2 regions of the Gottfriedia sp. ABJ_BB2_2 genome follow, and region 2 is predicted to be linked to the other one. Evidence: a T-box and tRNA genes for the amino acid it is inferred to sense, from the RefSeq annotation. Region 2 holds a T-box; the other holds one or more tRNA genes.
The links. A T-box is a leader RNA that pairs with one kind of tRNA and senses whether it is charged. The one in region 2 lies ahead of asnS (asparagine--tRNA ligase), so its partner is inferred to be a tRNA-Asn.
Positions count from the first base shown of each region.

Region 1: it encodes a tRNA-Asn, which carries the amino acid that the T-box ahead of asnS (asparagine--tRNA ligase) is inferred to sense. The anticodon was not compared.

Region 1 covers NZ_JBVFKR010000003.1:337,281-341,717, forward strand. The annotation lists gene ispG (flavodoxin-dependent (E)-4-hydroxy-3-methylbut-2-enyl-diphosphate synthase) at 1-395, opposite strand, end outside; gene ACX6U0_RS10325 (hypothetical protein) at 519-860, opposite strand; gene ACX6U0_RS10330 (DUF1189 domain-containing protein) at 1,019-1,777, opposite strand; tRNA gene ACX6U0_RS10335 (tRNA-Asn) at 2,042-2,116, shown strand; tRNA gene ACX6U0_RS10340 (tRNA-Met) at 2,135-2,211, shown strand; tRNA gene ACX6U0_RS10345 (tRNA-Ser) at 2,223-2,312, shown strand; gene ACX6U0_RS10350 (hypothetical protein) at 2,588-2,947, shown strand; gene ACX6U0_RS10355 (superoxide dismutase) at 3,200-3,808, shown strand; gene ACX6U0_RS10360 (MFS transporter) at 3,922-4,437, shown strand, end outside.
Region 2 covers NZ_JBVFKR010000002.1:590,623-595,059, forward strand. The annotation lists gene asnS (asparagine--tRNA ligase) at 458-1,849, opposite strand; T-box leader at 1,901-2,140, opposite strand; gene ACX6U0_RS07860 (trypsin-like peptidase domain-containing protein) at 2,629-3,981, opposite strand.

The DNA.
Region 1 (4,437 bases), on a different contig from region 2:
ATTCGAATTGGAATACCTTTTGCTTTAGCAGCGTTAACAACTGCTTCAACTTTTTCTCTTCGACCAATATTACCTGGATTAATTCTTATTTTATCTATTCCGCCTTCAATTGCTTTTAAAGCTAATTTGTAATCGAAGTGGATATCAGCTACAAGTGGTATATTAATTTGTTTTTTAATATCAGCAATTGCGTTTGCAGCTCGTTCATCTGGTACCGCAACTCGAACAATTTGACAACCTGCTTCTTCTAAACGTTTAATTTCAGCAACTGTTGCTTCAACATCATGTGTTTTTGTAGTACACATACTTTGTATCGAAATCTCATTTGCACCACCAACAACTACATTACCAACTTTTACTGCACGTGTTTTACTTCTATGTGTAAGTTCATTCACGAGTAACTCGCTCCTTCAAAAATAACTAATTTCATTTTGTGTTTGTGTACAACTATACATTATCATATTTTCTTCATGATTTCTCTTTTTATAAACTAGCTAAAAAGAAATATACCACAAATTCTATTTATTAGAAGAGTAAATTGGAAATTTATATGATTTTCCACTTTGAATTTTTGTTGGTGATAGTCCTTTGTTTAATTCAATGAAATCTTTCGTAATTTGACTAATTGGTTGTGTGAAGTCTGGGTTAAGCTCTTCAACAATGCCTAAGACTGTATCGCCGTTTTTCACTTGAATTTCTTCAAATTTTGGAAGAGATTTAGTTGATTTAGACGTCTCATCTGATTTGGAGACAGTTGCAACTGTACTTATATGTTTTGTAGGAATTGTTCCTACTTGAAGGTCAAAGAACACGATATAAATAACTAATAGTATGCCAAAGAAATAAAAAATTTTCTTCATTTACATCACTCCTTTAGTAGACTATATGCTTGTCCACTCTTTATATTCCATAAAAGTATAGAAGTGACCTACTTAAATTTAGTAAAAAATAAGCTTTGTTAAAGAAATATGTTAATTCAATGAAAAAAAGATAGAAGAAGTGTGAGTACACACCTCTTTTATCTTTTTGAAGGTAATTGTTTAACAGTTAATGTATACATTACTGCAGAGATTATTATAAAAAAGATTGTCTGGAATGGGATGTTAATGTTAAATAATCCGACAATAAAATAAATGACTGTTGGCAGTGTTAAGCTATATGCAATCATTGCAAATCTATGTCTAAAAGTTAAGTGCTTATCAGAATGAAATAATGCAGTGATAAACGCTAGTATTGTTGCGACAATGAAAATAAAGAAACAAGAACCTAAATAAAATAAGAAAAATAATGCAAACATAAAAACCGGTAAAGCTTCCTTGACGTTATTTATAAATTTAGAAATATCTTCTTTATTAATCTCAGTTTTATCTAATGATGGGTAGGGATAATCTTGTTCTCCAGTATCAGTTTTAATGACAACTCGATTTTTTAAGACCGTAATCGAAAATTTATCCTTCGAAGTTGATGAAGGCAAGCTTGTTTCATTTGGATAAAAAGCATATCTAAAGTCACCAATTTTACGTTCAAACGGTTTATTATCATTGATCGTTAAGATTCCTTTATTTAATGAGATTGTTTGGATGTTTTCCTTTAATAAATCTGAGGCATTATTCACCTGGAGTTTTACAGAGTTCTCAAATGAAAAAAAACCTGGAAGAGTATAAAGAATCACTAATAGAAATAAATAGAATATTGTTTTGCCGATTTTTTGTAGTCTGAATTTAGAAATTGTTTTGGGAGAGTATAAGCTGTACCAAAATTGTTTGAAGAGATTCATAAACTCATCCTTTCTTATATAATGTTATATCTCTTTACAACGTTATTATGTATCTTTTTGGTAATTTTGTACAATGTTAGCATTGTATAAGAAAAACTTAATTAATTAGTTTTTTGTAAACTCGTTGTTGCTTAAATAAAAACTAGTTAGACCAACTAAAGGAAATGTGAAAGAACATAAAAATATAAAAAAATGTTAAAAAGCATTGACGTTCGTTTTGAAACATGTTAAATTAAATATTGTCTTAAGGAAATGTTAAATTATTCCGCAGTAGCTCAGTGGTAGAGCACTCGGCTGTTAACCGAGTGGTCGTAGGTTCGAACCCTACCTGCGGAGCCATTTATACTTATTCATTTTGGCGGTGTAGCTCAGCTGGCTAGAGCGTACGGTTCATACCCGTGAGGTCGTGGGTTCGACTCCCTCCGCCGCTACCAAATCATATTATGGAGTAATACCCAAGTCCGGCTGAAGGGATCGGTCTTGAAAACCGACAGGGGTGTAACAGCCCGCGGGGGTTCGAATCCCTCTTACTCCTTACCGATTTAAGAAAAAACTCTAACGGATATTTCGTTAGAGTTTTTTCTTTTTTTATTGAGGTTATAGTAAGAACGTGGAATCAAAAGTCCAATTGAAAGAATATATAAAACAGAGTGTTTGATGGTTTGTTGTAGGGAAAAACTATAAGAACCATTTAGACCTTTTAGCACGATATGAACGATGATTTATATCCTGTTTTTTCTTTTTTTGTAGAAAATCCAAGGATATTATTGTATTATTTTTTGTGATTAAAAAATGAGGTAGGAGATTAGTATGTATCCAACGGAAAGTCAGGACCTATACTTAGAACGTTTAGAAGATAAGTTGCATAGCTCAATAACGGCAGTGCTATACGATACGACAGGGCAACGGAATGAACACACAATAAAACGTCGATTTCCAAAACCAATGTCTAACGAGGACGTACAATCAATTATTAGCGCAATTAACAAATTTACTGCTATGAATAAACCATTATTATGGAGAAGGTATCATAAAGAAGCGTTCGATCCGAGAAATTTTGAATGTTATATTATGCAATATCAAATTTTAGCAAAATACTATGATTTACCACTTGAAAGTGAATTAGTACGTACTTTTACGGATTGGAATCAGAAAAAGCCTCACGGATAAACTAGATTGAGGCTTGTTTTGTGATTTTGGATTGAACGTTATGTATGGTAGAGGAGACCTATTGTTTCAGGTGCCATAACAATTTATGTTACATCATTATTTGTGAAGGATTAGCTTATTTTATAAAAAACTTTCTGCATAAAGACATTATTTTTAACATTCTTTCCCATTTATGAGCATAACTATTGAAATCTTTCAGTTTATTTGATAACTTTAAATTGAATTTTACTATATTCTTGGGAGGAATTACGAATGTCAAAATTTGAATTACCACAATTACCTTATGCTTACGATGCTTTAGAACCACATATTGACAAAGAAACAATGAACATTCACCACACTCGTCACCACAATACATACATTACAAACTTAAACGCAGCTTTAGAGGGTAAAGAAGTTTCTGCAACTACAATTGAAGAATTAATTTCAAACTTAGATGCACTTCCTGAAGGTATCCAAACTGCTGTTCGTAACAATGGTGGTGGACATGCAAACCACAGCTTATTCTGGACTTTATTAACTCCAGAAGGCACTGGCGCTCCAGTTGGAGAAGTTGCTGAAGCAATCAACGCTAAATTCGGTAGCTTCGATGAGTTCAAAGCTGCATTCACTCAAGCTGCTTTAACTCGTTTTGGTTCTGGTTGGGCATGGTTAGTAGTAAACAATGGTGAATTAGAAGTAACAAGCACACCAAACCAAGATTCTCCATTAATGGAAGGTAAAACGCCTATCCTTGGATTAGATGTTTGGGAGCATGCTTACTACTTAAACTTCCAAAACAAACGCCCTGATTATGTAGGTGCTTTCTGGAACGTTGTTAACTGGACTAAAGTAGAAGAATTATACAAAGCTGCTAAGTAATTAGCATGTAAGCACTACTAAGAATCTCTTAGTAGTGTTTTTTTTATTGCCAAAAAAATGGATAATATTTAGCTTACTCGAAAAAACTAGACCTAGGACAAAGGAGAGTATTTATGAGTAAGTTGAAATTTTTAATAGGCGATGTGAAGGTAAACAAAGACTTAATTTTATTATTAAGTGTTGGTGGTTTATTTTCATTAGCAACAGCATTATCTAATACGTTTGTAAATGTTTATTTATGGAAGCAATCTAATGATTATTTACCGATTGCTTCTTATCAATTTTCAATTGCCTTTTTTCAGGCACTCACTTTTATCATAGCAGGAAGGTTAGCCAAACATATCGATCGGGTCGTTATTTTAAGGATTGGAATTTCATTTTTAGCGATATTCTATATTGCTGTTTTACTGTTTAAAACAGATACCTTGCTTTCGACAATACTAATCGGGGCAATCCTAGGGATTGGAAATGGATGTTATTACCTTTCCTTTAATTTACTGACATTTGAAGTGACAGAACCTGAAACAAGACAATTTTTTAATGGTTTTATGGGTTTGCTTACTTCATTCTCTGGAATACTTGGCCCTTTTATCGCGGGGGCAATTATTTCATCGATGATTGGCAACAAA
Region 2 (4,437 bases):
AACCCTTTATCCTTAAATATATTCACCTGTATTTTTAATCGACTGAATATCTATATGTCTTAAGTATTCAGTTCAAATTAAAAAGACAATTGCCCTATAAAATAAAAACAAAATAAAAAAAGCTGCCGAAGCAGCCTATACGATATTCAGCTAACTCACCAGTAGTTGAATAAGGAAAAGGTTATTTTTTTGTCGTGTAGTAAAGTATCTAGAAATTAAGCCTAAACCTAATCCGATAGTTAAAACGATTAATGAGATATAATTTTTTCCGTACTCCTTTTTTAATATATTTCAAAAAATAATATTCGAATTCCTATATTTATTATCTACAAAACAATTCTCTTAACTGAACTAAACTGCCATTCGTATTATAAGATCGATCATTCAGTTTTTACTAGTTGACCTTTTTAAAAAAAATAGGATGCCTCAGCATCCTATTCTTCATCTTTATATTAAATTAAAAATCTGCATTTCCCGGTGTACGAGGGAATGGTATTACATCACGGATGTTCTTCATTCCTGTTAAATACATAACAAGTCGTTCAAATCCAATTCCATAGCCAGAATGCTTTGTACCACCGTATTTTCTAAGCTCCAGATACCACCAGTAATCTTCTTCATTCATACCAAGTTCTTTAATTCGTTCTACAAGGACGTCTTCTCTTTCTTCACGTTGACTTCCCCCAATTAACTCGCCAATACCAGGAACTAGTAAGTCTGTTGCAGCCACTGTTTTACCATCCTCGTTAGCTCTCATATAAAATGCCTTAATTTCTTTAGGATAGTCAGTAACGTAGACAGGACGCTTGTAAATTTCCTCACTTAGGTAACGTTCATGTTCTGTTTGCAAATCTGTTCCCCATTCAACAGGGTAGTCAAACTTTTTACCTGAGTTCTGTAATAATTCAACTGCTTCAGTATAAGTAACTCGACCAAAGTCAGATTCTAACGCATTCTTTAATCGCTCGATAAGTGTTTTATCAATAAAACTATTAAAGAATTCCATTTCTTCAGGTGCTTGTTCAAATACGTAATTAATAACATACTTGACCATATCTTCACCAAGATCCATAATATCCGGAAGTTCTGCAAATGCAACCTCTGGCTCGATCATCCAGAATTCTGCAGCATGTCGTGCAGTATTTGAATTTTCTGCTCTAAAAGTCGGACCAAATGTATATACATTACGGAAAGCAAGTGCATACGCTTCCCCATTTAATTGACCACTAACAGTTAAATTCGTCTCTTTACCGAAGAAATCTGCACTTTCGTCCACTTTACCGTCTTCAGTTTTTGGAAGCTGGTTTAAATCCATTGTTGACACACGGAACATTTCTCCTGCGCCTTCAGTATCGCTTCCTGTAATGATTGGTGTATGTACATATACATATCCTTTTTCTTGGAAGAATTTATGAATAGCATATGATGCAAGAGATCTTACTCTGAAAACCGCTGAGTAAGCATTCGTTCTTGGACGTAAATGAGCGATTGTTCTTAAATACTCAAGAGAATGTCTCTTTTTTTGTAAAGGAAAATCTACATCCGATAATCCCTCAACAATAATTTTTGTCGCTTTAATTTCAAAAGGCTGTTTCATTTCTGGAGTTGGAATAAACTCACCTTCTATTGTAACAGTAGAGCTAATAGGTAACTTCGTAATTTCTTTGAAGTTATCTAAATTGTCCTCAAATACTATTTGTACACTCTTAAAAAATGTACCATCGTTTAACTCCATAAAGCCAATCGTTTTGGAATCGCGAAGAGTACGAATCCACCCTGAAATTTGAACAGTCTTGTCATTATAATTTTCTTGATTTCTATATAAATCTTTAACTACAGTTTTTATCATAATTTGCCTCCATATGTTAATTTCCCATAAAAAAAAGCCTTCTATCCCTATAAAAGGGACGAAAGACTAACTTCCGCGGTACCACCCAAATTGTCATAATATGACCAACTTAAAAGCTAATATTGCTTATCCCAGTTAAATAACGTTCTGGTAACGTCTAAGCCTACTTAAGTTATCTCTTTCGGTTAGAACTCAAAGGTGTTCTTCATTCATGCTTCATCGCCAGGCTTTCACCGTCCCCGGCTCGCTATAGAATATAGCATAAACTACTTTCCTTTTCATCGATTTAAAAATATACAGTTTTAAATGAATTGTTACAATAATAAAATATCACAAAACATAATCCATTGTCTAGTTCACCCTTAAGATGAATAGTTGGAATCTTTTTTAACATATAATTTCATTTATTTCCATTTCCTTATTTAAATAACCTGCCATTTAGATTAAGTGATAAACTTCTCAAAATATAATATTAAATAGTTAGATTTAATATTATGTATGATGCTATGGATTTTCAAAATAATTTCTTAGATCGAGGTTTTCAAACCAATTGACGTACAAGTTTCGATTACATTAGTAATAATAATTTAAACAAAACCGAATTGATTTAAGTAACCTTGAGGATCAAGAAACACGATCAAAAAATCGAGCTATTTAGTCTAAATCTCTTTCACTTGAATATCTTAATCGTACTGTTAAATATAAAGAAGAGGAATTTATCTAATTAAATAGATAAAGAGCTTCCTATTTTGGAAGCTCCATATTAATAATTACAATTATTATTGTCCAATCCAAACTGAAACCGAATATTCTTGACCAGCGTTATTGTACTTTGCTTGAGGATCTACATAGACACCAATGTGATAAAAGCCTGGAGTTAAATCATTTGATAAATAACAATAGTACCTTTGGCGCTCTGGATCCCATTCTGCAGTACAGACATCAATGAACTCACCATCAACGTCATATAAAGCAAACGTTAGGTCTTCACTATATTTAGCATCTGTCGTTGAAGCAATAATAGATACAGTTTCATTATCTGTAATTAAAAAGTAATAGAAATCCATATCTTGATTATTTGAAAACGTTCCATATAACATTGCATCTTCGTAAGGGATATAATCTGCATCATCAATCGTATTATTACTCTCTTCTTCATCAACAGAACCCTTACCTTGTGCCGGAACATAATATGCCTTATTTATTTCTAGTAAATCATAGTTAGAGTTTGCTGGAATTTGCTTATACACATTAATTGGTATAGCGTAATTCATATTTTGTGCATCTACTAGTGTTAAGTCATTCACTCCAATTACTTCTCCATATACATTCACGAGTACACCACCTGAATTACCTGGCGTAATCGGCGCACTTGTTTGGATAAATTGATTCTTTCCAATTGCTACATTTCTATTGCTAACAATACCTTCTGTAATCGTATTTTGAACTCCTCTAGGTGAACCAAGGGCATATACTTTTTCACCTGTTTGAACTTTACTTGAATCAGCAAGTGTTACAACAGGTAAATTTGTAGGACCATCAATCTTCAGAATTACAATATCTTTATCCGCGTTATACCCTTTAACCCTACTAGTCTCGTAAGTTATGCCATTTGAGAGTTTAATTTTAACTCTTGATACTAAAGATACATCTGAAACCACGTGATGGTTAGTAACGATTTTTCCGTCTTTTGAAACAATGAACCCACTACCAGTTCCAACCAATTGATTATGTTGGTTATATGATTCTATGTATACAACGCTTTTATTTACTTTATCAAATGCTTCTTTAGCAGATAGTTTCTTTTTGGATACTGAAACTGTAGCTACACTTTTGATTTTCAGTTTAGGAACAGAAACAGTAATGTTAGCTTTACCTGGCTTTAATGCTGTTACTTTGCCATTTTTCACTGACAATACTCCAATATTACTTGTTGACCATACAACAGGATTGTTCTTAATATTTTGTGCCTTATATGTTAGTTGTTTACTTTGACCTACATAGATGCTTAATTTTGATTGTGTTAGTTTGATAGATGGTTTTACAGTTGCAGCGGATGCGCTGTTTGTATAACCCTGAACAAAGAATAAAACTACCAATAATGATATAACTAGACTAGTAAACTTTTTCATACAATCTCCTCCGTTCTATTTCCATAATAACCCAATTATTATATCGTCATTACTATATGAATATTAAGAAAAATAAACAAAGTGGTTAAAATGTTAGGGAATCAATCTAATGTTAAATCTCTTCCCCACCATTTTTCATTATTAAAATAATAATCTTTAATGTTTTCATTATCCATTTTGACTCGTATTTCTTGTTGTTTCTTCGTTTAGCTCTTGGTGGGTTTGTTCCAAATAATTTAGCTTTTGCCTTTGGCCCAGCTTTTACATCGACTCTAAGTGGTTTTCCATTTCCACCAACATATCCAAGTTCTTTGAATCAATTTCGGATTTCTTTTGCTTTAAAATGTTTGAAATGGATTGTTTTATTGTGGAGTAATATTTTTTTCAGGGTGGATTTTGGACTGAAGTTCTCACTTTAATCCTTGTGGTTCACTGGTTCAATCCATGTATAAGCGT